Regions from separate parts of the Priestia sp. YIM B13486 genome, predicted to be linked through region 2. Evidence: riboswitches for the same ligand, from Rfam matches in the RefSeq annotation. Region 2 holds a riboswitch; each other region holds the start of a gene.
The links. Region 2 has a riboswitch for S-adenosylmethionine ahead of ACFX4G_RS20620 (sulfite oxidase-like oxidoreductase). Riboswitches for the same ligand answer to the same signal wherever they lie in the genome.
Positions count from the first base shown of each region.

Region 1: another riboswitch for S-adenosylmethionine. It lies ahead of mtnK (S-methyl-5-thioribose kinase); the one in region 2 lies ahead of ACFX4G_RS20620 (sulfite oxidase-like oxidoreductase).
Region 3: another riboswitch for S-adenosylmethionine. It lies ahead of ACFX4G_RS17790 (bifunctional homocysteine S-methyltransferase/methylenetetrahydrofolate reductase); the one in region 2 lies ahead of ACFX4G_RS20620 (sulfite oxidase-like oxidoreductase).

Region 1 is NZ_JBHZOZ010000006.1:286,462-296,356, forward strand. Features, by position in the region: gene ACFX4G_RS18015 (pyridoxal phosphate-dependent aminotransferase) at 21-1,193, opposite strand; gene ACFX4G_RS18020 (carbon-nitrogen family hydrolase) at 1,306-2,088, shown strand; SAM riboswitch class I at 2,180-2,330, shown strand; gene mtnK (S-methyl-5-thioribose kinase) at 2,466-3,638, shown strand; gene mtnA (S-methyl-5-thioribose-1-phosphate isomerase) at 3,674-4,732, shown strand; gene ACFX4G_RS18035 (hypothetical protein) at 4,867-5,031, shown strand; gene ACFX4G_RS18040 (methylated-DNA--[protein]-cysteine S-methyltransferase) at 5,032-5,535, opposite strand; gene ACFX4G_RS18045 (PAS domain S-box protein) at 5,554-7,710, opposite strand; gene ACFX4G_RS18050 (hypothetical protein) at 7,835-8,083, opposite strand; gene ACFX4G_RS18055 (LutC/YkgG family protein) at 8,206-8,919, opposite strand; gene ACFX4G_RS18060 (LutB/LldF family L-lactate oxidation iron-sulfur protein) at 8,897-9,895, opposite strand, start outside.
Region 2 is NZ_JBHZOZ010000009.1:26,120-36,014, reverse strand. Features, by position in the region: gene ACFX4G_RS20645 (2-methylaconitate cis-trans isomerase PrpF family protein) at 1-421, shown strand, start outside; gene ACFX4G_RS20640 (GNAT family N-acetyltransferase) at 524-1,366, shown strand; gene ACFX4G_RS20635 (YjgB family protein) at 1,394-1,978, opposite strand; gene ACFX4G_RS20630 (putative polysaccharide biosynthesis protein) at 2,310-3,920, shown strand; gene ACFX4G_RS20625 (hypothetical protein) at 3,934-4,302, shown strand; SAM riboswitch class I at 4,447-4,553, shown strand; gene ACFX4G_RS20620 (sulfite oxidase-like oxidoreductase) at 4,628-5,290, shown strand; gene ACFX4G_RS20615 (MogA/MoaB family molybdenum cofactor biosynthesis protein) at 5,324-5,836, opposite strand; gene moaC (cyclic pyranopterin monophosphate synthase MoaC) at 5,849-6,337, opposite strand; gene ACFX4G_RS20605 (molybdopterin molybdotransferase MoeA) at 6,452-7,717, shown strand; gene ACFX4G_RS20600 (YvrJ family protein) at 7,730-7,849, opposite strand; gene ACFX4G_RS20595 (WGxxGxxG family protein) at 8,552-8,824, shown strand; gene ACFX4G_RS20590 (DUF3973 domain-containing protein) at 9,629-9,892, shown strand.
Region 3 is NZ_JBHZOZ010000006.1:240,393-250,287, reverse strand. Features, by position in the region: gene ACFX4G_RS17820 (NCS2 family permease) at 1-459, shown strand, start outside; gene ACFX4G_RS17815 (cytochrome-c oxidase) at 633-1,007, shown strand; gene ACFX4G_RS17810 (hypothetical protein) at 1,212-1,475, shown strand; gene ACFX4G_RS17805 (hypothetical protein) at 1,524-1,730, shown strand; gene ACFX4G_RS17800 (Cof-type HAD-IIB family hydrolase) at 1,788-2,585, opposite strand; gene metH (methionine synthase) at 2,967-6,410, opposite strand; gene ACFX4G_RS17790 (bifunctional homocysteine S-methyltransferase/methylenetetrahydrofolate reductase) at 6,411-8,249, opposite strand; SAM riboswitch class I at 8,357-8,463, opposite strand; gene ACFX4G_RS17785 (YkvI family membrane protein) at 8,803-9,837, shown strand.

The DNA.
Region 1 (9,895 bases), on a different contig from region 2:
AAAGGATTGTCAATGCGTTTTTAAAATAAATTTAATTTTTTTATTCGAGATACAGCTTCTCTCATTCGTTCTTCATCCGTCAGCAGTCCTACGCGCACATAGCCTTCCCCATATGTTCCAAAGCCTACACCAGGAGCAACTACAACGTGGGCTTTTTCAAGGAGTAAATCTGAAAACTGTTCGGAAGTATATCCTTTAGGAACTTTTAGCCATGCAAAAAAGGAGCCTGCTGGAGATGTAACATCCCAACCAATTTCTCGAAGCCCTTGAATAAAGGTATTGCGTCTAGATTCATAGCGCTTAACTAAATCATTCACACATTGTTGAGATTCCAACAGAGCTGCGGCTGCTGCCTCTTGAACCGCCCCAAAGAGACTGACATACATATGATCTTGAAGAAGATTAATAGCTTCTACTACACTTTCATTTCCTACAGCAAATCCAACTCGCCATCCCGCCATGTTATACGTTTTAGAAAGAGTATAAATTTCAATTCCCGTCTCTTTTGCACCAGGAGTCTGTAAAAAACTGATTGGCTTTTTACCATCAAACCCAATTGCTCCGTAAGCAAAGTCGTGTACCACACAAATATCGTGCTTGGCAGCAAACGCCACGGTGTCTTCAAAAAATTCTGCCGTTGCCACTGCACCAGTAGGATTATTCGGATAGTTTAAAAACATGAGCTTTGCCTGTGCTTTAGCACGTTCACTTATCTCTTCGTATACGGGTAGAAAATGATTTTCAGCCGTGAGAGGCATCACTTCCATCTTGGCTTTTGCAAGCTCTACTCCAGACCAGTAATCAGGATACCCAGGATCCGGAACCAGCACCGTATCTCCAGGATTTAACAAGCACTGCGGGATTTCAACAAGTCCACCCTTTCCGCCAAATAAAATAGCTACTTCTTTTTCAGGATCCACATCAACGCCATATTCTCGTTTATAAAAAGTCGCAACGGCCTCTTTTAAAAACTGGTGCCCCCGAAATGGAGAATATTTATGATGCATAGGATTAGCACTTGCTTTTTGCAGTGTTCCTACAATATGTGAAGGAGTAGGCTGATCAGGATTTCCCTGCCCTAAGTTAATAACGTCGTGCCCTTGGGCCATTACTTTTCCTACCTTGCCCACAAGTGATGCAAAAAATTGTTTTGGTAAACTTTTTAATAGTTCCGATTGCTCAAATTGTTTCATCATCGCACACCTTCTCAAAAAATTCTTGAAATTCTAGTCACAAATAATATATTGTAATACTCAACTTGTAAAGTCATTTTTTTCAACTACTAAAAAAAGGACGGATGATAAAGTGAGTGTAAAAATTACGTGTTTGCAGCTTGATATTGCGTTTGGAAACCCAACTAAAAATCGAAAATATATCGAACAAAAAATGACGGAAGCCCTGAAAGAAAACCCTGATATCCTTGTGCTTCCTGAGCTATGGGATACAGCTTATGATTTGACGCGGCTAGACGAAATTGCAGATGATGAAGGACAGCAAGCCAAGCAATTAATCTCTCAGTTTGCTAAAACGAACGAAGTAAATATTGTGGCAGGTTCGATCGCGAAAAAAACAGAGCAAGGCGTCACGAATACGATGTATATTTTTGACCGAAAAGGTCGTGAAGTATCACAATACAGTAAACTGCACTTATTTAAATTAATGGATGAACACCTGTATTTAGAAGCAGGAACAGCAAAAAATCTTTTTACACTTGAACAGTCACTGTGCGCAGGAGTTATTTGTTACGATATTCGTTTTCCAGAATGGATTCGGGTTCATACTAGCAGCGGAGCAGAAGTCTTGTTTGTTGTCGCTCAGTGGCCGGCTCCAAGACTTGCCCACTGGAAAGCCCTACTCATTAGCCGTGCAATCGAAAATCAATGCTATGTAATCGCATGTAATCGTGTAGGCCAAGATCCTAATAACACATTTGCCGGACATTCCTTAGTCATCGATCCGTGGGGAGAAATAATCGCTGAAGCTGGCGATAGCGAAGAACTTTTAAGTGCTGACGTTAACCTGGAACTTGTAAAAGAAATTCGTAAACAAATTCCCGTCTTTACAGATCGCCGTACAGAATTTTATTAATTATGTATTGACAGCCGTTTTTTTGCATGATACGATTTTCACCAGATATCATAAAATATTCAAACAAATCAAAATTGAATAAGTAATCGTACTCTTATCAAGAGTTGGCTGAGGGATTTGGCCCTGTGAAGCCCAGCAACCGACCGTCATTCCATCCTAAGATGGATCACACCCGTAAAACATGTTTTACAAAGGCACGGTGCTAATTCCAACAGAAAGTAATTTTTTCTGGCAGATAAGAGGTTTGAACACTACAATCAAGCCTCTTTCCAACGAAAGAGGCTTTTATATTTTCTAAAATTATAAAAGCCTCCATATATTCTTAAACCTATTAACTTAGTAAACAAATCAGTTTAATAAACTATGGAGGGATTCCGATGTCAACAACAAAAACAGAGAAATATCACCCTTTAACAGAAATTTCAGCAATCAAACTTGTGAAAAAGCTAGGTCTTTTTGATGCCACAGAAGCACTGACTGCCCGTGAAATTGGTGACGGCAACTTAAATCTCGTCTTTCACATCATAAATGATCAAACAAATAAATCCATCATCGTCAAACAAGCGCTTCCCTATGCAAAAGTTGTAGGCGAAAGCTGGCCTCTATCCTTGAACCGTGCCACAATTGAAAGCAATGCGCTCAAGCAATTCGGTGCATTTACGCCAGAACTTGTGCCCGCTGTTTATTACCACGATGAAACGCTTGCTGTTACGGTCATGGAAGACCTGTCTCATTTAACGATTTCTCGCGCCGGACTTATTCAAGGTGAAAGTTATCCTCTGCTCTCACAGCATATCGGTTCTTTTTTAGGACATATTGCGTTCAAAACGTCTGATTTCGCCTTAAAACCTCAGGATAAAAAAGAAGAAGTTGTTAAGTACAGCAACCCCGACTTATGCAATATTACGGAAGATTTAGTTTTTACAGATCCTTTTTTTGATATTGATACAAATGAATTTGAAAAAGCGCTGCGTCCTGATGTAGAAGAATTGTGGAATGATGGTGATGTAAAGCTACAAGCAGCAAAATTAAAATATAAATTTTTAACAAATGCGCAAACGCTAATCCACGGTGATTTACATACAGGCAGCATCTTTGCTAGCAGTCAAGAAACGAAAGTGATTGATCCAGAGTTTGCTTTTTACGGTCCGTTTGGATTCGATTTAGGGCAATTTGTTGCGAATTTATTTTTAAATGCTCTTTCTCGAGAAACAAATCGCGAACCGTTATTTGCACACATTACGAACACATGGAACGTATTCAAAGATACCTTTACTGCGCTTTGGCATTCTGAAAACACTGAACCTTTCGCTAAAGATGAGCGCTTATTACATGAAATTTTAACGCAAATGTGGCAAGATGCTGTTGGATATGCAGGATGTGAAATCATTCGACGTACGATTGGCTTAGCTCACGTAGCGGACTTAGACGAAATTTCTTCAGAGGAAAGAAAAATTAACGCTAAACGTACTGCGTTAAAAATTGGACGCTATTTGCTTCTGCACCAACAAGACGTTTCACCAAATGAATTTGAACATTTACTTCGATAACGAATAATGTACACAATGAAAGGATCGGTATCAGCATGACAAATACACTATCACTTCCGCGCTCAGTGGAATGGAATGAATCATATATTACTTTATTAGATCAGCAGCAGCTTCCTGGCAAAGTTGAATATATTAAGCTGCAAACCATTAAAGACGTATGGGATGCTATCACTACCTTGAAAGTACGCGGAGCTCCTGCAATTGGCATTACGGCGGCTTTTGGTCTTGCTCTTTCTGCGCTTAGCTATGACACAGATTCAGTCAAGGAATTTAACAAAAAACTAGCTCTTGATCAACAGTATTTAGCTAGTTCACGCCCTACTGCCGTCAATTTATTTTGGGCATTGGAGCGCGTAGCGAAAAGCGCTGAATCCGCTTCGTCCGTTAATGAAGCTAAAACAAAAGTTGTTCATGAAGCTATTCAAATTCAAGTAGAAGATGAGGAAACGTGCTACCGAATTGGAGATCATGCTCTTTCTTTATTTAAAAAGAAAGATAAAATCATGACAATATGTAATGCTGGTTCAATTGCTACAGCTTATTATGGAACAGCCTTAGCACCTTTTCACTTGTCTAAGCAGCGCGATATTCCGCTTGAAGTATTTGCCTGTGAAACAAGACCCGTTCTTCAAGGTTCTCGCTTAACAGCCTGGGAACTTCAGCAGTCGGGAGTGGACGTGACGCTGATTACGGATAATATGGCCGCTCATACCATTAAAACAAAAGGAATTAATGGGATTATTGTAGGTGCTGACCGCATTGCAGCAAATGGCGATACGGCTAACAAAATTGGAACATATGGACTTGCTCTTTTAGCGAAAGCATTCGGTATTCCATTTTACGTAGCAGCGCCGCAGTCCACATTTGATTTATCTATTCAAGACGGCAGCAGCATCCCTATTGAAGAACGTTCACCTAAAGAAGTAACGCACATTGGAGATACACAAATTGCTCCAGACGGAATCTCTGTGTACAATCCAGCTTTTGATGTGACGCCAAGCGAACTGATTACGGCCATTATTACAGAGCATGGAATTATCCATTCCCCGTCTTTGGAATCCATTCAAAAAGTTTTGCTGCAATCTGCTCAATAAAAAAAGCCGCTGCTATGCGGCTTTTTTTTGTTGAGCACTGGTTTTCACCTGCATTTGTAACACAATTGTAACAGTACTCTCTTCTTTTTCTACATATATTATAGGGGATTCTTTTTGAATAAGGGGGAGTAAATATGAGTTCAGAGCAAAAAACGGATAAAAACAAAGCGCTGAATCGTAAGCAACACTATCAGCTATTCGATTTATCCAAAGATGAAGAACTAAATTCCCTTCCTTCTCCTCAGCAAATTGACGGTGTTTTTGTGCAAGGAGAAGGCTGGAAATTGGACGGTGAATAGTTATTTTAACTCCAGAGCGCCTTTTGCTACATTTCTTTCAAGCATTAATAGTTTCTCTTTTATATGAGTTTGGGAACCAGCATAACCTGTTAAAGCTCCATTTTTTCCAATCACACGGTGACAAGGTAAAATAATAGGCAGTGGATTTCGACGATTCGCTTGTCCCACAGCCCTTACGGCTTTAGAGCGATGAACAGACTCCGCTACATCACTATAAGACCACGTTTGTCCATAAGGTATACCTTTAAGCGTTAACCATACTTCTTTTTGGAAGTCTGTTCCTTTTATATCCAAAGGCAAATCAAATGTTAACGTGCGCCCTTCAGCATAATCCTGCAGCTGTCGCTTTGCTTCTTTCACATGATGATAATTTTCGTCATGGACAAGTTTTTTAAGCTGCTCGTTATGATCATCGCTATCAAACCAAATATGTTGAACCCCTTTTTCCGAGGCTACAATATAAATTTTCAAATCAGAAAATAAATTCATTTCTCCGTAGTACATATTTTTTATCCTTTCTAATTAAGCTGGAAGAATAACATGAAAAGCTGTGCCTTCTCCTATTTTGCTTTCCACTTCAATTCGCCCTTTATGTTCTTCGATAATTTTATATGAGACCATCAAACCGAGTCCCGTTCCTTTTTCTTTTGTCGTATAAAATGGTTCTCCTAAGCGCTTGATGCGCTCTTCGGGCATTCCGTCCCCTTGATCTCGAATGGAGACCGTCACGTAGTGCGGCTCTGTAGAGTAAACTTCAACAATAATTCTTCCTCCGTTTGACGTGACTTCAATTGCATTTTTAATGACATTTATTAGTACTTGCTTAATTTGGTTCGGCTCGCAGTATACCATTGGCAGCTGAGGAGACACACTTAGTTCAAACTGAATATTTTCTAAAAGCGCTTGAGCATTTAATAAATCAATCGTTTCTTTAACAACCCCAGCTAGATTTTTCTTTTCAAACTTTACGGCCTGTGGCTTAGCGAGTACGAGAAACTCTGTAATAATGGTTTCAATTCTTTTTAATTCGGATTTAATAATATCAAAATAAAGAGAGTGATCTTCTTGAATGCTGCTTTCTAACAGCTGCACAAACCCTTTTAAAGCTGTCATCGGGTTGCGGATTTCATGCGCAATCCCAGCTGCTAACTGGCCGACTACTTGAAGCGTATCCGATTTTCGAATCTGCTCTTGCATTTGATTTCGTTCCGTTACGTCTCTTAAAAGCGTCATATATAGACCTGGCAAGATATCTTTTTTCGTGGAAAATTCGATATTTTTAACTTTTTCGTTCCCCGTAACGTACGTAATCTCTCCTTCTGCTTCCCCTTTTTGCTCAATCGTTTCTTTATGCTCAATGACCGCATCTAAATTCGCTGAAGAAATAAAATCCTCCATGGAGTGCGCACAAATCTCCTCTTTGCTGAGTTCTAGAATATCACAAAGAGAAGAATTTACATCAATAATATTTCGCTTGCCGTCCCATAAAACTAACCCATCGATCGAACCATTAAAAATCTGTCTGAATTTCTCTTCGTTATTCCGAAGCTCCTGTTCGATTTTTGTACGTTCACTGATGTTTCGAAAAATCGTTAAATGGTCTCCTTCTATAATGCCTTTTTTCCCTGTGAATTCCAACTGTTTGATTTCTCCATTTGGCATGTAAAAAGGAAGCTGATTACGAATTTCTCCTTTTGTTTGAAACGTTTGGAGCACCTTTAACGCACTAAAGCTTTTTGTATCGATAAACGTATACAAATTGCTTCCAATTAATTTGTTTAACGGCAGCTCAAATGTACGCGAAGAAGCAAGATTAGCGTTCAAGATTTCACCATCATCTCTCCAAATCAAGATCGCTTCAATCGCATTTTCAAAAATAGCCCTGAAATTTTTTTCGCTTCTCAACAGCTGCTGCTCCATCAGCCGTTTTTCCGTCACGTCTCTCATAATGGACATATAGTATTGACTGTATATATTAGCCGTTGTGGTAAATTCAAAAAAAGTAACGTCTCCATTTTCGAGCCTGATCGGTAGCTCACCGCTTGTCTTTCCTTCTTGATGCAGAGTTCTCCATAATTTTTTCACCTTATAATGATAAGTAGGTTCTACAAGCTCTTCTAATGTTTTGGTTAGAAGCTGTGCTCTTGTATAATTTAATCTTTCGCAAAATGAAGGGTTCGCGTCGATAAGCTGACCCGTGCGATCAAAAATGACAATTCCGTCTACCGCTTCATTAAATACATCCATAAACATATGATGACTAATAAACCGTTCATTTTCCATCATTTTGTGCTGCGTAATATCCCGAAATGTACACACAATAATGCCCGACATGTGACTATGTTTGTGTGAAGTAAATTCAACATGTTTCATCATGCCGCTTCGAAGCGTCATCGCGCCTTCATATTTGAAATAGCTTTCTTCTAAGAGTGCTGGATAATACGCTTCAATCATGTCATACGGAAAATACATCAGAAAATCTTTCATTTGATACGTTAATAGCTCATCCTTTGTTTTTTCAAACAGCCCGCAGGCTGATTCATTTGCATTTATAACTTGAAAATACTCATCAAATACGACAATGGCATCTAATACGTCATTAAAAATAGCTCGTAGCTGCTGTAATTCACCTTGCTGCTTTTGCTCAGCTTCAGATGTTAATTCTCTGTGTGGTGACATGCTCATTGCTCCTTTCTTTTGCACTTCCCATTTCCCCACCTTTTATCTATAGACTTAGTATTCTACAAGATTTGCTTTTTACCTTTTTAAAATTAGCCACGTTTATTCAAAATGCGACATTTCTTCACATTCTCCCGCTATTTAAAAATGAAGCATGAATAAAAGAGGCTGAGACATAACAAAATGAATCCGATCTAAAGACGAACAAATGAGATGCATGAGCTAGCTGAACCGCTTGTGACACCGCAGCTGATTTCCGTGCAAGACTCCGCTTTCCGCGGGCGGACGGTGAGCCTCCTCGTCGCTTCCGCTCCTGCGGAGTCTCATCTATTCCGCTTTTCCCGCAGGAGTCTTCGCCTTGCCCTCCAATCAACTGCTAGAAGGAATGAAACAGCTAAAACCTATGCTCAACATAACAAAGAAAACGAACCGTGAATCAAACATGTTGATTCACGGTTCGTTTTTCACTTCGACTAAAATGCGTTTGTCACAGCCTCATCGATCATTCACTACAATATAAGTGGCTTGAATAGGTCCATGCACACCAACGACTAAATTCATTTCAATATCAGCTGAATTGCTCGGTCCCGTAATAAAGTTAATGCAAGAAGCAATCGTTTCTCCTCGCTCTACTTTTTCATGAATCATTTCAGCGGCTTGTGTCATGCGAGGAACAATTGAGCTTTGAGGAATGATTGCAATATAAGTGGCGGGCAGCAAACTGACCGATCGTCCTTTTTCAGCGCTGCTGAACAAAACAACTGTGCCGGATTCCGCTAGCGTCAAATCACTGAAGGTAATGCCAACATTTGCTTGTTCAGCTAGTTTAATATTCTCATCGCCTTTTGCAGAATTCCATACATGAAGGCTACTGCTTGTTTCCCATTTCTCCATCAGCAGATTCAATCCATATTCGGAAAACCTAGGATCATCCCACGTGCTCACAAGACCATTTCCATAGTTCGCTACGGCTTCCTCAAGGACAGCTGGCAAGTGTTGTGATGATGTTTCTACATAGCGAGTATGAATACGTTCGCAATGGTTTTCAAGCTCTTTCTTTAATTGATCCGGCGAATAGCTGCGGTAAACCTTATGCTGAGGAGCATGCTTCCATTGTGGCCTTACTACGCCGTTTGTTCGCCTGCTTCTCTTAAGATTAGCAGCAATATTGTCTAAAAAACTGTCTCTATTTTGAATGCTTCCGTTCATCATTATCACTCCTTTTATCAAACCAATCTCGTAAGCGCTCTTTTGTAGGCGCTGGAAACTCTCTGCTTTCCGTCCACGCTTTTAATGGACCAGGCCCTTTGGAAATACTGCTTCCTGACATAAAAGGAGTAAGAGCTGCCGGTGCTACTTTAGCGCCCACTGTATATAGAGAAGAAGAAGCTGCTCCCAAGCCAAATGCTTTCATCGCCAGCTTTTCCGAAATAGGTGCTTTTCCTTCTTTTTCCACAATTCGCTGACGGTGCTTGTGCAATAGCTCATGCAGCGGAATTTTGACCGGACAGGCATCTGTACAGGCTGCGCATAGCGTTGAGGCATATGGAAGCTCTTTGTAATCTTCATAGCCTCCAAGCAAAGGAGATAATACAGCTCCAATCGGACCTGAATAAATAGATCCATATGAATGTCCTCCAATATGGCGATACACGGGACATACATTCACACATGCCGCACAGCGAATACACTGTAAAACAGATTGAAACTCAGTTCCTAAAATCGCAGATCGTCCGTTATCTACAATCACTAGGTGAAATTCTTCCGGTCCGTCTACTTCCCCTGGAAGTCTAGGTCCCGTAAGTGCCGTTACGTAACTTGTAAGCCGCTGACCTACTGCACTTCTAGTTAACAGGCTTACCAACACTTCAAATTCTTCAAATGTTGGCACAATTCGTTCCATTCCCATCACCGTAATCTGCGTTTTAGGGAGGGCGGTCGTTAGCCTTGCATTTCCTTCATTGGTAACAAGTGAAATAGATCCAGATTCTGCAATCGCAAAATTACATCCCGTGATGCCAATATCCGCTGATAAAAATTCTTTTCTCAGCATTTCCCGGGCATGAAGGGCTAGTTCTTCAGGTTTTTCTGTTTTTTTATAAGAAAGCTTTTCCTGAAATACATCTCTAATTTGTTCTTTATTTTTATGAAGTGCAGGAGCTACGATATGAGAAGGCGGATCGTG
Region 2 (9,895 bases):
AGCGGAAAAAGCGGGGCTCGCACCTCAAGACAAAGCAACTAAACTATCACCAGCGGTTCCAAAAATGACGATTATTTCTCCTCCTATGGACCATCGGGACGGGACTGGCAGAGAAAAAGCTGCTTCTCAAATGGACGTATTAATCCGCATGATGTCGATGCAAAAACCGCATCAAACGCTTGCGATTACAGGAGCAATTTGTACAACGGCGGCTATCTATACAAAAGGCACGCTTCCGTCAGAAATGGTTCAATTAAAAGATGATACCGTTCGACTTGCTCATCCAATGGGAATTATGGAAACCAGTGTGGATCTAAAAGATGGACAGGTTAACGGAATCAAAGTAGTGCGTACAGCCCGTCTTATTTTTGAAGGATTTGTTTATACGAAGCATACGTACGATGTATGTTTATCAAGTTAATAACGTTCTCTAAAAAACCTCTTTCTAGGAAACTAGGAAGAGCTTTTTTATGTTAGAATATTTTTACTGAAAAATGGAAAATCAGATGGAGGTGCAAAGAAAATGATTGAGCTATGTAAATATAGAGAAGTGCAGGAGTTTAAAAACCATGTAGAACCGCTTTTAGCGAAAAATGAAATTCTTCATAACTTAGCGCTTGGCATTTTACACAGCTTGCAGGAAAACAGCAAACCAAATTTTATGGGTGTTATTTTAAAAGACAGCCGTGCTGCGCTTGTGTTGCTGCAAACCCATCCTAAGCAAATCATACTGTCTCAGATACAGCAGCTAACGGAGGTTGAACTAAGCGAAGCGGCAGAGCTGTTACAAGAAATCGACATACCGGGCTTAGTTGGAGAAAGACAAATGGTTTTATATCTTTCTCAAAAGCTAGCAGATTTAAAAAATCAAGAAGCTTCTTTAAAAATGGATCAGCGCATTTATCGGTTAGACAAAGTAAAAAAAGCTGCGGACGCTGACGGAGTGCTGGTAAAAGCAAGGTTGAAGCATCTTCCGCTCGTGACAGAATGGGTTTGGGAGTTTATGGGCGTCATTGGAGACCCTGTATCAAAAGAACAAGCTGCCAAAACAGGAGAAGCTTTTATTAAAGCAGGACGGTTATTTTTATGGGAAGTGAACGGTGAGTATGTGTCGATTGCCAATGCTACGCGTCCAACGGCCTATAACATTACGATTAACTTTGTATACACGCCTCAAAAAGAACGTAAAAAAGGCTATGCCTCAAGCTGTGTATCCACGCTTTCTCAGCTTATGCTAGACGAAGGATTTCAAACAACAAGTTTATACACAGACATGACAAATCCTACGTCTAACAAGATTTATATGGAGATTGGGTATGAACACGTAGCGGATTCAGCATTGGTTTTATTTCATGAAAAAAAGTAGCAGGCTGCCTGCTACTTTTTCTATTACTTAAGGTTTTTTAACTAAATTAACGTGATTTAACGTTTTGCTATCATCAAAAATGAATTCAAGATCATAGGCGCCGGCGTGATAGGTGTACTTCGTTTGAGTAGTACCATCACCTTTTACTTTGCCTGTAAAGTTCGGCTGACCTAATTCTTTCTTTAAGTTAGCTTGGGTGATGGAGCCTAGATTTGTTTGACGCTCTACATTTGTACCAAAATAGCGGATTTCGTTAATGACGTTATTTTGGTCATAGCCAAATGCGTATCCAGGGTGACCCATTTCCGCATGATAGTAGTCAAAGTTGTTTGATGAACCTTCAGGCGGCGGACCGAACTGATCGCGAACGTCTTGACGCAGTGTTTTGCCAATTTTGAAGTCTGCCGTTAAGCGTGGCACTTCACCTTTTACTGCGGCGTTGTAAATTTCATTAATGTTTTTTACAGCTGTTTGACTTTGACTGCTTGTTTCTTGAGATGTAGCTGCATGTGCTGGTGTATCAAGCTGAGCGACAGGAGCAAATCCAAACGCAGCAATTCCTGTAATCGTTGCAGCCCCCGCTGCTTTTGATAGTCGTTGTTTCATTTTCATGATTTTTTCCTCCTATAAATAACGATTTAGAAACTTCAGTCTACCTAAAAGAACAGGTAGGCCAGAATAATCAAGGAGTCTTAGTTGAGTTGGTAACTGATATATATAATGTAACACGTCTTTTAGAATGTAAACGTCAGATAAAGTAAAAAGCAAAAAACGATTCATTTATCATAGGTGAAAAGATTGGTTTATATTCCTTTATTAGGTAAAAAACGTAATATAGAGAGGGTTCTAATGTTTTATAAAAAACTAGATAATAATTGTAAGTATGATACAATAAATCAAGTATTTGTTAAAAATACAATATTTATTTCTGGAGTTTTGATGTATGGAAAAAAATTTGATGAGAGGTACGCTTTTATTAACAGCGTCTTCTTTGTTAACAAAGATTTTAGGCTTTATTTATATTATTCCTTTCACAGCCTTAGTGGGAACGTCAGGTTACGCGCTTTATAAGTATGCATACGGTCCATATACCTTGATGCTAAGCTTGTCGACAATGGGTCTTCCGCTTGCTGTTTCGAAGTATGTATCGAAATATAACGGTCTTGGAAACTACCGTGCGGGACAAGATTTGTTAAAAGCAGGACTTCTATTAATGACAATAACGGGCATAATAGGTTTCTTAGTCCTCTATACGATGGCACCGTGGCTCGCTGAACTAGTCATTAACGGAAAAGATTCCTCGGGAAATAGTCAAAAAGACGTAGTGTATGTCATCCAAATGGTAAGCTTTGCTTTAATTGTTATCCCGCCTATGAGTCTATTACGAGGCTACTTTCAAGGTAACCAGTCTATGGGACCGTCCGCGCTAAGTACGATTATTGAACAAATAGTGCGAGTGTTGTTCATTTTAGCAGGAGCATACGCTGTTATTCACCTTTTTCATAGCACAATGACAAAAGCTGTTGGAATCGGCACGTTTGGAGCGTTTATTGGAGGCGTAGGGGGAATTGGGATTCTTGGAGCGGTTTATTTGAAGCGCAAGCGGTTGATTATGAAAGAAGTGAACAGCGGAAAGAATAATAAGTCCGTTTCGTTCTCTTCAATGTCCAAAGAGCTTGTAACGTACGCCGTTCCGTTTGTATTAGTTGGTTTAGCTATTCCTATCTATCAAAATATTGATACGTTTACGATTAACATGCTCTTTCAATCAATAGGATATGGACAAGCTAAAGCTGAAACGATCAACTCCGTTATTGGATTAGCCCAGATTTTGGTGATGGTGCCAGTATCGTTAGCGACTGCCTTCAGCATGTCACTGATTCCGGGCATTACGTCTTCCTTTGTGCAAGGAAATTTACGGGAAGTAAAAGGGAAAATTACAAAAACGCTGCAGCTGCTGTTATTTTTTACTCTTCCTGCTGCCGTGGGGCTTTGTTTATTAGGCAAGCCGGTATATATGATGATTTTTGGAGAAAAAAACAGTCCTGAAATCGGTGGAATTGTTTTACAATGGTACGCGCCTGCTGCCATTTTATTTGCTCTTTTTACAGTAACAGCCGCAATTCTCCAAGGAATTAATCAGCAAAAGAAGCTAATTTTAGGCTTGGGCTTAGGAATTGTTGTGAAGATAGTATTAAACGTACTGCTGGTTTCAAGCTTAAGAGAAATTGGACCGGTTGTCGCGACTTACGGAGGGTATGGTGTATCGGTTATATATAACTTTTATTTAATTGAAAAATCCATTTCTTACCGAGTTCAATCACTGGGACAAGCTGCGTTGACACCTGTTTTATTAGTAAGTGTAATGTCAGCCGCTGTGGTTATTGGCAATTATGCTTCTCACTATTTTTTAGAAAATAAGCTGTCCGCATCTTCACTTGCGATGAGCACGTCTTGTATTTCAATTACTGTAGGTGCAGCCGTGTATCTAGTACTTGGCGTAAAAACAAGTTTAGGACAATCTATTGTATTAAATAGAAGAAAAAGAATGTAAAGGAGAGAAAGTAGTGTCAAAACGATTTGTACTAACCTTGGCGGCTGGAGGATGTATAATAATTTCCGGCGCGCTGCTGCTATTAAATTGGGAAAAAGTGTTTGGAGACTACCGTCCGATTCAAACAGCAACAGCTGTATTCAAGCTAGAAGTGGGAAGTCAAGATGTAGCGAGGACTACAGATTCAGATGATGCTCTTCACTATATGGTGAAAAAAGGACATTTAGATGAATATATTCATATGATGAATGAAAAAGGCTATATGTTAAAAGAAAAAGATATTGATCATAACCGACTTGTTTTTAACGATGGACAAGAGGATGAGCAAATTTACTATAAGCGATTTGCGAGGAAGTATACGATGATTGATGGAGAAGGGTAAAGGCTTTACATGGTATTTTAGTAGACTAAAACCTTATAACCTTATCTGTTTTTAAAGTTTTTTTGCGAAAAAGAAAAATAATATTGACAATTATGACAAAAAGCTTAATACTGACTTTATTACATAAAACAAATACAATTTGTTTCCTTATCAAGAGAGGTGGAGGGACTGGCCCTGTGAAACCCGGCAACCGCTGTCTATGACAGAATGGTGCCAAATCCTTAAGAGTGTATCGCTCTTAGAGATAAGGAAGAAGCTGAAACAAAGCTCTTCCTTATTTATTTAAGGAAGGGCTTTTTATGTGCAAAAACAACGAGGTGATAATTTGAACAAAGCAGACCGTATTAAACGAATGAAAACACCAGAAATTGATTCAAAGTATGAAGGAAGAGTGCCTCCGGGGCAAGTAGTGACAGAGCGCTTTCCGATTTTACATGAAGGCGACGTGCCGGAGTATAACTTAGAGGAGTGGACGCTTCGAGTGTTTGGATTAGTAAACAAGGAAGTGACGCTTTCGTATCAAGATATATTGGACATGCCGCAAACAACGGTGAAATGTGATATTCACTGCGTAACCAGATGGACAAGGCTTGATAATGAATTTACGGGCGTGCTGTTTACAGACTTTTTAAAAGCAGTTGGCTTGGAGTTGAAAAGTAAATACATCATGCTGCACGGAGATAATGACTATACGTCAAACATTGAGGTAAAAGATTTACTGAGAGACGATATTCTTCTCGCTCATTCCTTTAACGGAGAGCCGCTTACAGCTAAGCACGGATATCCGCTGCGATTGGTTGTTCCGCATTTGTACTTTTGGAAAAGTGTTAAATGGCTTCGAGGCTTTGAAGCTATTGATGAAAATCATCCTGGCTTTTGGGAGCAAAACGGCTTTCATCTTAGAGGAGATCCGTTTAAAGAAGAGCGTTTTTCCGGAGAAGATTTAGGCATTCCAGAAGATGAGTGGGTACATAAAGACTATGATTAATGAAAATGCCTATGCGTGTGCATAGGCATTTTGTCAGCGCTGCCGGTTTAATTCCCACACAACGTGGCGAAGTTCAGGCAAAATCAGCTTGGTCATAGCTAGACGAACAGCACCGCTTGATCCTGGTGTAGAAAAAACGGCTTTTTCGTTAATCGTCCCGGCAATTGCCCGGCTCATAATTGCTGCGCTGCCAATGTCTTCGGTGTAGCTCAGCATGCGAAACAGCTCGCCAAACCCAACGATTTCTTTATGAATCAGCGCTTGAACGGCTTCAATTGTGACGTCTCGTTTTGTAATGCCAGTCCCGCCGTTTGTGAGAACAACGTCAATGTCCTCAGCACTGCATCCGGCAAGTATCGCTTGTTGAATCGACGTTTGGTCGTCTTTTACAATTTCATAGGAAGCGACCTGCATGTCGTGTTCTTTCAGAAGTTGGATCATTAGCGCGCCGCTTTTATCGGTTTCTTTTGTGCGTGTATCTGATACCGTAATGACTTTGCAGCGAACGGGCTGTGTTGCTTTGGATTTATGTTCATGTACGCTCATTATGTACCTCCTTTACGCTTCCGTACGCTTGTAGTCACCGTTTTTGCCGCCAGATTTTTCAAGCAGATACGTTTCGCCGAGAATCATGCCTTTATCAATGGCTTTACACATATCATAAACGGTTAGAGCGCAGGCAGAAGCGGCAGTTAAAGCTTCCATTTCAACGCCCGTTGAGCCTTCCGTTTTAACAGTTGCTTCTATTAATAAACGGTACTGATCATTGCTTGTATCCCAGTCAAATGAAAGGTTTACGCCTTTTAATAAAAGAGGGTGACACATCGGAATAATGTCAGACGTGCGTTTTGCTGCCATGATTCCCGCTACTTGTGCGACAGCAAGGACGTCGCCTTTTCCAATTTTATGTTCTACAATGGCTTCGTGAATTTCTTTGTTAACAAGTATGCTTGAACGAGCTGTTGCGACGCGGCGCGTGATAGATTTTTCGCTAATATCGACCATATTGGCACGGCCCTGGTCATTAAAATGTGTAAAAGAAGACATCGGTGTTTTCATCCTTTTTCAGTAAATTTTGTTGTATGATAGAAATAGTGAGATATGCTATGATTTTACACCATAGCGTAAAAAGTGAACAGACATAAAGGAAGTGAAGAATGTATGTTAGAAAGCAGAACACCTATTTCAATTCCTGAAGCAATTGAAAAAGTCATGACTTATAAAAGAAAAGGAAGCATCGAACGCGTATCGATCACCGAAAGCTACGGACGCTATTTAGGAGAAGATATTATCGCCGATCAAAACGTTCCTCATTTTAATAAATCGCTTTATGACGGCTTTGCGGTTCGAGCGCAAGACTGCCTAGAAGTCTCAAGTGAACATCCTATGGAGTTCGAAGTTGTAGGTGAAATCGGTGCAGGCTTTGTCTTTGAAGAAGAAGTAAAGCCGTTTCAAGCGGTGCGTATTATGACAGGAGCGCAGGTCCCTCATTCGTGTGATGCGGTTGTGATGCTTGAAGTAACGAAGTCGTATGAAAAAGAAGGCAAAATGTATATGGCGTTAAGCCGGCCTGCTTCAAAGTGGGAACACATTGCATTAAAAGGAGAAGAAACAAAAAAAGGAGAGGTGCTTGTTTCCAAAGGGGCGCGAATCAATCCGGGCGTCACGGCTTTTTTAGCTACGTTTGGCTATGCGGATGTAGCCGTGGTGAAGCAACCGGTGGTTGGCGTGTTAACAACAGGAAGCGAACTGCTTGATGTGAACGAGCCGTTAGAACCAGGAAAAATTCGCAACAGCAACTCCTATATGGCACTTGCGCAAATTGTAAGAAGCGGGGGAATTCCGAAATACTTAGGAAAGCTTGAAGATGATTTTGACCGCTGCTATGAAGCGGTAGAAAAAGCGCTTGAAGAAGTGGACATTCTACTAACAACCGGCGGGGTATCCGTTGGCGACTATGATTATTTGCCGGCTATTTATGAAAAGCTTGGTGCGAATGTGCTGTTTAACAAAATTGCGATGCGCCCAGGAAGCGTCACAACAGTCGCAGAACGAAACGGACAGCTGCTGTTTGGACTATCAGGAAATCCATCTGCTTGCTATGTGGGGTTTGAACTGTTTGTGCGTCCGATTGTTCGCAGCTTTTTGTATTCACCAGCGCCTCATTTACATAAAACAAAAGCGGTATTAAACGGCCGTTTCAAAGAACCTAATGCTTTTACGCGAATGGTGCGAGGAGAGATTTCAGACGAAGGCGGAAAGCTTGTTGTGACGCCTGTTGGCATGGACAAGTCAGGGGCTATTTCATCATTAGCTGCAGCAAACGCGCTGATTGTTCTTCCAGGTGGAGAGCATGGATATGACAAAGGAACAGAAGTGAACGTGCTGCATCTTGAAAACGAAGGAACGAGTTCGCTTTGGGTATAAATAGCATTCTGCTTATTGCTTGTCCTTTTTTTCAATAAGAACTTGAAGCAGTTCTGTAATTCTATCTAATTTGCTTTCAATGCGAACAAGTAAGTAAAAAGATAGGGCAATTGGAAAGCCTAAATCTTTAATATAGCTAACTAAGTTTTCTATAATAGCATACCTCCTTCACTTAGAAGATATATTATAATATGTGATTTCTAAGTATTTGTTCGCGGGTGATATGCCCATTTTTAAGACAAAAGTCCTTGAAAAATAAGGAAAAGCAGCCTCGGCATTGGCAAGCGAGGCTGCTTTTTTTTAAGGGTTCATTTATACGTATCTCAGCATAAATGACTACTAGATTTTAACATGTTTTTAAATGTAAATACTACTTTTGATTTGCTTTAACATAGGTATAAACGGCAGGCTTTTATGCAGCCTTCTCTATCCCTATTGATCATAGCCTATAAATAAGAATTGTATAAAAACTGCATATTCTATAAAAGTGAACCATCTAGAACCCTTACTCTCATTAGGGTTCTTTTTTTGATTTGTTCTGGAAGAAGCGGTTATGTAAAATAGTTATTTATATAATATTTAAGGGCCAGAAATGAAAAAACTACCTTAGAGTTAGAAAAAAGGAAGTTTTTTCTATGATGTAATTAGATTTCATGAGTGATGCTTCATTGCATTTTAGTTAATTTGCTTAATAAATTATAAATATATTCATATTAATTTGGCTTCTTTAAGGTAGGTATTAATGAGCAGTTTCAAACAATAAATCTACTTAGCGAATAGTAACCAATAACGTTGGGAACTTTATCTATTAACAAAAGGAAAGGAGGAGAAAGTATGCGAAAAAAGTGGTCTGTTTTATTATGTACGTTAGCTTTAGCTATGATGACTTTCATCTTGCCGGTTAATGCTGAAAACAATAACGTAGATAGAGCGAATTATAATGATAACGTAAATACTTATAACGATGACGTAAATACTCGAAATGTCACTACAGCAACTGATGTGGATGATGACAATGATTCACCTTGGGAACTACTTGGATTATTAGGACTAGTTGGTCTTTTTGGTCTTAAAAGAAGAGATGATCGTGAAGAAAAAGTTCGTTAATATCTATTTTGCATGAGTAGAGATAAATAAAGGTTATCAAAGATTAGCTTTCTCTAGAGTCCACAAAGGTGTCTTCTAGCAATCAGGGGCACCTTTGTTATCTCCTACAAAGTACATTATGTTTACTGAATCCGTGTGGGCTTTACATAAAAAGCAGAAAAAACTCCCTATGTATTTCCGTAGGGAGCTTTTCTGCTAGGAGAATTATTCTCACATAGTCGATACATTGCGGTATCTTGAGTAGTTTAAGCAAAAAGTGGAATATTATTCGTTCTTTAACTAACAGTGTTTAGTTTTGATTTAGAGTTCAAGCTCCATAAGCTAAATAGTATGATCATTAATTAAAGTATAATGCTAGACTAAAGCGCTCCATCTGTTAATGAATAAATAAAGGGAAAAAGAACAAATCATAATCCAGTAATAAGCGAAGTCCAGTTTTGTTGTGACTGCCACTCTAGTTTGTTAGTTCCCCAAAAAGACATGATCACTTGAAGGGTCCCAAATACAATGCTCGCTGAAGTAACTCCTGCATCGTATGAAAACCCAAGCATCTAAGGGGCAATAACGAGCCAAATCCCCATTACAGCGTTCACAACACCTCTTGCTTTCATCATTCTCCCTCCTCAAAGTATGAAACTCTTCATGCTGTCATGATTAAACTATATGTTTGTAAGGGACGTGTGTTGAGTATGCTTCAATGCCTGTTGAGATTTCTTCAAATTTTAATATAGGAACAAGCACTTGTGTTGATGAGTTCTCATAAGATGTTTCAAAATCAAATATAAGAAAGAGAGTGGAAAACGAATGTACTATTGCGTTACTTGCTGCAGATTGCAAAATGAAAATGTTATTAAGAGTAAGCTGTTTGAAAATGGATTTTATATAGATCCATTTTTCGGAGAGAAAATCCCTTTAGGTATGTGTGCACATAGGTGTAACCATGAGCTATGCAAAAAAGAAAAAGTGATTAAAAAGATTGCGCCAAAGAAAGTATTTAAATTAAAAAAAGCAATAGAATATGTACCTGCTCATCGTCATGATCAAGAAAAAGTTCCATTTTCACAATAAATA
Region 3 (9,895 bases), on a different contig from region 2:
GCCTTTCAAGCAACAGCCGCCTCAGCTTTGCTAAGCGGCGTGTTTGGAACAAGTCCAACGGTGTCTTCTGTAGAAGGAGCATCTGGTATTGCAGCTGGAGGGCGAACGGGTTTAACATCGCTGATTACAGGAGTTTTATTTTTAAGTTCACTTCTGTTTATTCCATTTATCAAGCTGGTTCCAGATAGTGCTATTGCACCTATTCTTATTGTTATTGGAGCATTGATGATTCAAAATATCAAAAACATCAATTTACAGGACTTAACAGAAGGTTTCCCTGCATTTTTAATTATTGCGCTTATTCCTCTTACGTACAGCATTGCTGATGGAATTGCATTTGGGTTCATTGCGTATCCACTGCTTAAATTATTCCTTGGTAAAATGCGTGAAGTATCGATGTTTATGTATGTAAGCGCGCTGTTGTTTTTCTTGAATTTTGTGCTGCATTATATTGCTTAAAATAGACAGCTGAGTACTTTTGCTCAGCTGTTTTTTGTGTTTGCGGTAAAGAATCCTCTTTTTAGATATCATACTCTGTATTTCGTGTCCTTTGGCTAACTTCCGCTTCTAAAATGACGTTTCCTGCGTAAAGTAGTACAGAAGTCGGAGGGGGATATAAGGGGGAGAAAATGATGGGAATTAAATTAATTAAAATATCAGCCGTTTATTTTGGACTTGGCATCATATTGGGGTATTATATGTCAATTGTTCACAGCTACGCTTTGACTCCTGTTCACGTGCACATCAATTTATTAGGATGGACGTCGCTTACGTTAGCGGGACTTATTTATTATTTGTTTCCTGCGTTTAGCGAAAGTAAATTAGCCAAACTGCACGTATGGTTGCATAATATAGGATTACCGGTCATGATGATTGGTTTATTTTTCATGATCGTACTAGAAAACCAAGCTTTTGCACCCGTAGTGGCAGCAGGGGCAACACTTACGGCTATTGGCGTTTTAATTTTCGTATACCACATCCTTAAAAATTTGAAATCTGAACGATAAACGAAGAAGGTCGTTGACGATGACTGCTAATTTCAAAAGGAAAAAGAACCAGCTATAGCGAATATACATGTAAACAAGGTGAAAGTGTGATTTACATAAAGGTGTGCTAGGCATCTTTATAAGGAGGGGTAAGCTGCAAGGATTTCTAGCTCTTATAAAAGCCAATAAAAGGGCTGATTATAAGTTTCTTGCGGCGGAGATACTATGGGAGAACATCAACAATTAGTGCGTGTTAGGGAGCTAGCAAATGAAATTATTCGACTTCGTCTTCAAGACCGTACGACTTATGACGAATTAGAGTTGCAAAATAATGTAGAGTTGTTGTCTCGTTCTGTGGTTGACTTAGTAAACATTATGTTAGCCGAAGATGTGGATTCGTCTACGTCTTTAAAAGCTACAGCTTCTAAAATGAAAATGGTGTATAATAACATGCATCAAGCTGAGAAAAAAGATTATTTGCATTTCTAATTGCTAGGCTCCTTTTCGCCACAAACGAAATGGAGGTGTACGAGGCAGATGCTATCGTCACTAACGACTTCTGAAGCTATTGTAGCATCCGTTCTTGCACTGGTTGTCATTGCCGTTTCCATTATCTTTTTTGCCACTCTTATTATGGTTGTTGTTCGACGAGAAAGAATCAGCAGCTTGGTTAATCACGGAGAGCATGCAGATGGAAAGCAAAAAAGCTTAGGTGAATTTTTTCGTTCTTTACGGAAAAAATAACTACCGTTTTCTTATTAAATAGATAAAAGCGGTCAATTTAAATGTTGACCGCTTTTTTTAGATGGTTTGCTTATTTTTTTCTAAAACAATACCCGCTGCTTCACTAACAGATGACACAACAGCAGAGGCGTGGCGCTGCACAGCTTCAGGGGCTGTAGCCATAGCGAAACTGTTCGGCGTTAATTGAAACATAGGAATATCATTAAATGAATCCCCCACACATGCAATTTCCTCTGGTTTTAGCTGAAGATGATTTAATAAAATTTCAATGGCATTTCCTTTGCTGATATGTTTAGGCATAATATCCAAACACTGCTTGGCAGAAATATATGTATCAATATAATCACCAAACTCTTCGTTCACTTCTTTTTGCAGAGCTACCATTTCATCATGATCTCCAAGAACCGTGATTTTAGATGGAGAAAGAGCATGACCAAATGAATCCGTCATTTCAATTTGTTCTTCGATAGGGAAAAACATGTGAGTTTCAATCGCTTCAATAATTTCATTTCGCTGCTCTACATAATTCGTGTCGTTTGAACAGACAAGTGTGATACGGTTAGGATCTATCGTTTTTTTATAAAGTTGAACCGCTAAATCATCTTCAAACACTTTTCCATGAAGTTCTTGATTTTCTTTGGTCCACACAAATCCTCCGTTTTGGCTAATGCGATGAAATGTATTATTAATATCAGTAGAAATCTTTAAAATTTCCGTATCCATTCGTCCAGACGCAAGACAAACCTCTACTCCTTGGCGCTGAAGTTCACTAAGTGCGTCTGCATTATGCTGTTCTACGTATTTTTCTTCGTGTAAAAGAGTGCCATCTAAGTCGCTTACAAATAATTTAATCATTGCTTGAAAATTCCTTTCCCTGAAAAATTTGCTGTGACAAGAGCGTTACAAATTTATTACATTCCTTATTCTATCAGTGTTTCCCAAGAAACTCATAAAAAAAGCTCAGACCGGCGGTGAATTCAAAGAGATTAAGACATAACTGCATCAATTTTTTCCGCAGGAGTCTTTGCCTTGCCTTTCAGTCAACAGTTAGAAACAGCTACATGAAATCCAGTTCACGATCACAATGAAAAAAATCCGAACGCAGTTGATTCTCAATTAAGAATCTGGATTTACGGTTCGGATCTTTCTTCAGCTAAAATCCATTTTTCGCAGCCTTTTTTTCAGGTTTGTTCACTGTAAAAAAACAGCCGCGGTCTAAAAGACCGCGGCCATATTTTACAATACGTTAAAATATTTCGCTTCAGGATGTGCAAAAACAAGGGCTGTAACAGAAGCTTCTGGTTCCATCATGAAACCGTCTGTTAACTGAATGCCGATGTCTTCTGGTTTAAGTAATTTAAACAGTTTTGCTTGGTCCTCAAGGTCTGGACATGCAGGATATCCGAATGAAAAACGCTGACCTTGGTATTTGGCTGAAAAACGCTCCGCCATTGTAAAGTCAGGCGAATCGGGGAATCCCCAGCGGTCACGAATTTGCTGATGAACACGTTCTGCTAATCCTTCAGCTAGTTCAAGCGCAAGAGCTTGGAACACGTGACTCTTTAAAAACTCGCCGTTTTCTTTGAATTTCGCCGCGCGTTCGCGAATGCCTGTTCCTGCTGTTACAGAGAAGAAACATACATAGTCCATCTCTTTTTCTTTAGGCTTTGCAAAATCAGATAAGCACAAGAACTGTCCTTTTGCTTGTCGAGGGAAGGTAAAGCGTTCAATTTCTGTTTTTTCATCAGCAGGATCATAAATAATTAAATCATTTCCGTCTGCTTGAGCAGGGAAGAACTGATAAATAACCGCTGGCTTAATTAAGTTTTCTTTTAGTGCCAGTTCGAGCAGGTCATCAACGGTTTCTTTTAATTGAACAGCACGCTCATCTTTTTCAGCAAGCAGCTTATTCACTTTTCCTTTTAGTCCTAAGTGATGGCCTAAAAGCATCTGCCAGTTAATATACGGAAGAACCTGTGCCAAATCGTAGTGTTTAACAACGTGGCGCTTTAAATCAGTAGGTACAAAAACAGGAGCGTCCGTTGAAATGGCGGATCTTTCTAAAACAGCCGTAGCTGCTTGAGCGGTTTGAGGCTGGCGTTCTCGAACCGTTACTTTCTTTTCTTGCCGCGTTTTTAAATCTGCTAAAAGCTGAATAACTTCTTCTTTGTTCTGCAGCTTATTTGCTAACGCTAATCCGTCCATCGCATCTTTGGCGTAGAGGACCGCACCTTCATATTCCGGGGCAATTTTAAAGTCAGTAAATTTACGGGAAAGGGCAGCGCCTCCTACCATAATTGGAACATCAATGCTTGATTGCGTTAAATCTTGGGCAGTCAAAACCATTTGCTGAGCTGACTTTACTAGAAGACCTGACAGGCCAATGATGTCTGGCTTTTCTTCTTTTACTGCTTCAATCAGCTGCTGGGGCGTTACTTTAATTCCTAAATCTATTACTTTAAAACCATTGTTGCTTAAAATGATGTCTACTAAGTTTTTACCGATATCATGCACGTCGCCTTTAACCGTTGCAAGAATCACTTTGCCTTTTCCAGAATCATTTTCAGTTGCTTCCATATGAGGTTCTAAAAAGGCAACGGATGCTTTCATCACTTCCGCACTTTGAAGCACTTCTGCTACAATCAGCTGGTTGTCATTAAACAAACGTCCAACTTCCGCCATGCCCTTCATAAGCGGTCCGTTAATAATATCTAACGGATCATCATATTGAGCTAAAGCCTGTTCTAAATCAGGAAGCAATCCTTCTTTTGTACCTTCGACAATATACATTGCCAATCGTTCTTCGAGTGTTAACGTAGAAATTTCTACTTTTGCTTCTTTCTTTTTATCACGATAAAAGTCGGTAAACGTGCTTAACGTTTCATCAGTTGTGTTAAATAACAACGCATTAGCAAGCTCAATTTCAGCTTCTGGAATAGAAGCATAGCGCTCTAACTTTTCGGTATTAACAATGGCATAATCGAGTCCAGCCTGCGTACAGTGATAAAGATAAACCGCATTTAGTACTTCACGTCCGACTGGAGGAAGACCGAATGACACGTTACTTACGCCAAGAATGGTCAGGCAATCAGGCAGGGCTTCTTTAATCATTTTAATTCCCTTAACTGTTTCTTCAGCAGAACCAATATATTGTTCATCACCAGTCCCTACAGGAAACACAAGAGGGTCAAAAATAATATCTTTTGGATTAAAGCCATGTTTTTCAACAAGCAAATCATGTGAGCGTTTAGCAATCTCTACTTTTCGTTCTGCAGTAACGGCCATGCCTGTTTCATCGATTGTACCCACAACCAGAGCTGCACCGAATTTTTTTACTAGCGGTAAGATTGCATCAAAACGCTCTTCACCATCTTCTAAGTTAATGGAGTTAATAATGACCTTACCTTGCGAGTATGTTAAAGCTTTTTCAATAACTTTCTCGTCCGTTGAATCGATTACAAGAGGAACCTTCACTTTTTTTACAACTTCTTGAATAAATTCCTCCATGTCTTCCATTTCTTCACGGTCCGGATCTGCCAAGCAAATATCAATAACGTGAGCACCATTTTTAACTTGAGCACGCGCAATTTCAGATGCTTCTTCAATTTTTCCTTCCGCAATCAGACGCTTGAACTTGCGAGAACCGATTACATTCGTACGTTCTCCCACAAAAAGAGGGCGCATAGAATCGTCATATACAAGCGGTTCAATACCGGTTACAGCATGGTTATGCTCGGAGCGATCAAGCGAACGGGGCGCAACCTCTTTTACCGCTTCCGCCAGTGCTTTAATATGAGCAGGCGTTGTACCGCAGCATCCGCCTACAAAGTTCAGCCAGCCTTTATCAGCAAACCCTTTAATTTTTTGAGCAAGCAGCTCAGGGGATTCATGATAATTGCCTTCTTCATCCGGAAGTCCAGCGTTTGGATAACAGCTAACTGCTGAAGTGGCTAGGTCTGAAAGAGAGCGAATATGATCCGTCATAAATTCAGGGCCTGTCGCGCAGTTAAGTCCGACTGAAAGAGGCTTCATGTGTTCCAGTGATAAGTAAAAAGATTCGATATCTTGACCAGCGAGAGTTGTTCCCATCGGCTCAATTGTTCCTGAAATCATAATAGGAACTTCGATTTTAAGTTTTTCAAACGCAGCTGTAATGCCTAAAAATGCGGCTTTTACGTTCAGCATGTCTTGACAGGTTTCGACTAAAAGCAAGTCAACGCCGCCGTCTAACAAACCTCGAGCTTGCTCTTCGTACGATTCTACTAACTCAGGGAATGTAATACCTCCGGTAACAGAGAGAGTTTTAGTGGTAGGACCGATAGCTCCAGCTACGAACCTAGGCCATTCGGGAGTTGAATATTTATCGCGGGCTGCACAAGCAAGCTTCACAGCTTCGATATTCAATTCATACGCCAAGTGACCTAAATCGTATTCATCAAGTACGGTAGATGTTGAGCCAAACGTATTGGTTTCAATGATGTCAGCACCTGCTGCAAAGTACTCTTCATGAATGCGCTGAATCACATGAGGCGCTGTTCGAGTCAAATATTCGTTGCAGCCTTCATATTCTTCGCCGCCAAAATCTTCAGCGGTTAAATCAGCATCTTGAATCATCGTTCCCATTGCTCCATCGATGACGAGTATTCGCTTCTTTAGTTGTTGTTCGATAAGTGAGCTCATTTATATCTTCCTTTCTGATGTAACAAGTTGCTTGTCATGAATATAGCGTGTTAGAATTTCGGTCATTTCATAGCGCATAAACGGCGTAATTAAGTAAATACCGTCAAATAACTCATATGCTGTATCAATTAAGTTTTTTGCAATCGCAAGACCTTCGACTTCACCGCGGATTCGGTCATTTCCCGTTGCATCCATGCGTTCTAGAATATCTTCTGATAATTTAATTCCAGGTACTTCATGGTGAATAAATCGAGCATTTCTTGCGCTTGTTAACGGCATGATACCGATATATACCGGTGTTGTTAAATGTTTGGTTGCTTCATATACCTCTTCAATTTGCTTAGTTGAATAGAGAGGCTGAGTAATGAAATAGTGAGCCCCGCAGTCGATTTTCTTTTCCAAACGCTGAACGGCTCGGTCTAAGTGACGCACGTTTGGGTTAAAGGCAGCTGCAATGGAAAAATTGGTTTTTTGACCAAGTGGTTTGCCGGAATAAGATAGTCCTTCATTAAACTGAGCGATTAAACTAATCAAGTCAAATGAAGATAAATCGTAGACCGAAGTGGCGCCAGGGAAATCGCCAACTTTTGACGGATCACCGGTAATTGCAAGTACTTGATTCATTCCTAGCGTATGAAGTCCCATTAAATGAGATTGAAGTCCAATTAAATTTCGGTCGCGACAGGTAATATGAATAAGCGGTCGTGCTTTTGTTTCTTGCTGCATCAGTGTTGCCATTGCTAAGTTGCTGATGCGAGGTGAGGCAAGAGAATTATCAGCTAATGTAATAGCATCTACGCCGACTTTATCAAGTGCTTTTGCGCCTTCTAAAAATTTCGTCGGACCAAGCTGTTTAGGCGGATCTAGCTCGACGATAACCGAGCGGCGCTTCTTCACAATTTCATGCATATGAGGTTTATCCTGCTGCTCACGCTCTTGAACCGTAACGGCAGGTCTCATTTTAACAACTTTGCTTGTAATCGGAGGCAGGTCTTTTAAGGCAGATGACATTGCGCGTACGTGAGCTGGTGTTGTACCGCAGCATCCTCCAATTAAGCGAACCCCTTGTTCGCGGAATAAACGCGCGCTTTCTACAAAGTAGTCTTCATTTGTTTCATATTCCAGCTTTCCTTCCACATACGCCGGAAGGCTGGCATTAGGGTAAGCAGATAAGAAAGCACGATCAGGAAGCGGTACTTCTTCAAGAGACTGAATCATATGATAAGGACCTAAACGGCAGTTTAGCCCGACAACATCTGCTCCCAGCGCCTCTAATTCTTTTAATGCATCTGCTAAAGGACGGCCATCTTGCAGTACGCCAATATCATGCAGGGAAACGTGAGTAATAATAGGCTTATCCGTTTCTTTTCTTGCCAGTGTAAGAACGGTTTTTAATTCTTCGAAATCATAGTATGTTTCAAACAAAAGGCCATCCACGCCTTCATTTAAAAGCCAAAACATCTGTTCACGAATGCTTCGCTTAACCTCTTCTAAACTAATAGCGTTTTTTTGGAAAGAACGAATTCCGCCGAGTGTACCAACCACGTAAGCTTGATCTTTTGCAGCTTGTTTCGCTAATTTTACACCAGCAACATTGATGTCTTTGACTGAATCTTCTAATCCATAACGGGCAAGTTTTTGATAATTAGCAGCGTACGTATTTGTTTGAATAACGTTTGCACCAGCTTCTACATAGGCTCTGTGAATACGAGAAACCTCTTCTGGTTTGGTGATGTTTAGTTCTTCAAAACAGCTGTCAATACCGTGTGAGTAAAGGAGGGTACCAGTGGCACCATCCCCAATTAAAATTTTAGACTTTAAATCTTCAAGTAACCCCATGTCAAAACCTCCTTAAATTGTTCCGCTTCTATTTCACGAGTGATTCGTTTTATGCAATATGCCGATAAAATAGAAAAAGTCTTCTTAAGAAGAAGACTTTTTTCGCCTTCTTATCTTCCAAGCAATAAATTGCTTGCTGGATTTAGCACCATGTCTCTAACGACTGGTTGCTGAGGTTTCAAAGGGCCAGTCCCTCCACCTCTCATGATAAGAATCAATTGTATATAATTGAAACATATTTTTTTAAATAGAAAGAATACTTATTTAATAATTTATCTGATTTTTAGAAATTATACAACAGTAAATTGTGAATTTCCAGCAAATATTGAGGGAAATTTAAAAGCTAAAGGGAAAATATCCGTATATTTTGTTTGAAAATGACTGTTATGTTAGGGGTTAAGGAGTTTTTTGTGAGAAATACAAAAAGAAAATGAAAAAAATAAACCAAAAGGCACAAGCACTGGGATATGCGTAGATTTACACGTAAAAAGGCTCGTCTTTTTTTTATCGTTTCTACATATAGTGAACTATGAAGGGTAGAAGGGTGATGGGCATGAAAAGGTGGAAACTCACGCTGCAGGTTGCTGCTACGTATGTAGGCACCGTTGTAGGAGCCGGTTTTGCAACAGGCAAGGAAATCGTTCAATTTTTTACACAGTACGGGGAACTTGGAATGGTCGGAATTTTGGTCAGCGGCTTGTTTTTTATTTGGCTAGGTTCAAAAATGATGCTGCTTTCGCACGCAATTGGGGCTTCTTCTTATCAGCAGCTTAATACATATTTATTTGGTGATGTGCTTGGAAAAGTGGTAAACGGTGTAATGATTGTCATTTTATTTGGAGTAACTTCAGTCATGCTAGCGAGTACGGGAGCAATAGGAAAAGAACAGTTTGGGCTGTGGCCTCCTGTTGGAATGATTTTTACAATTGTTTTAACTTATATATTTATCGCAAAAGGAATTAACGGTATTTTAATGGTTAATTCTCTTGTTGTACCGATGATGCTTTCATTTGCTTTTATCATCTTTATGCCGAATATCAGCTATTTCTCACTGATTCAAACGAAGCCGGATTTAACGCTCGTCACGCAGTGGAAGTGGGCGGTTAGTCCCTTTTTATATATTTCCCTGAATCTAGCTTTGGCTCAGGCCGTTTTGGTCCCATTAGGAAGCTCGGTGAAAGATAGGAGCGTGATTACAAAAGGGGCCTTAATAGGAGGATGTGTACTTACGTTTATGCTTGTTTCTACTCATCTTGCCCTTTCCAATTTGCCTTATTCATTTCAACTTGATATTCCGATGAGTGCCGTTGTTAAAAATATCTCAGCGTGGGTGAATGTTTTATTTACGGTAGTTGTGTTGGGCGAGATTTTTACTACATTGATTGGAAATGTATTTGGCATCGCTAAGCAGCTTCAGTCATTTCTTCCCCTCAATGACAAACAAGCTTTTGCGTTTATTATCTTGGCTTGCTTTATTATTGGGCAATTCGGATATGCCCAGCTTCTTGAGTTTTTGTATCCGATATTTGGCTATATTGGACTAGCTTTTGTATGGATGCTATGTATTAAAAAAGAAAAAATAAGCTAAAAGCTGGATTTTAAAGAATAGATGTGAAAAAACGAAGTTAAATGATGTGACAAGTCGA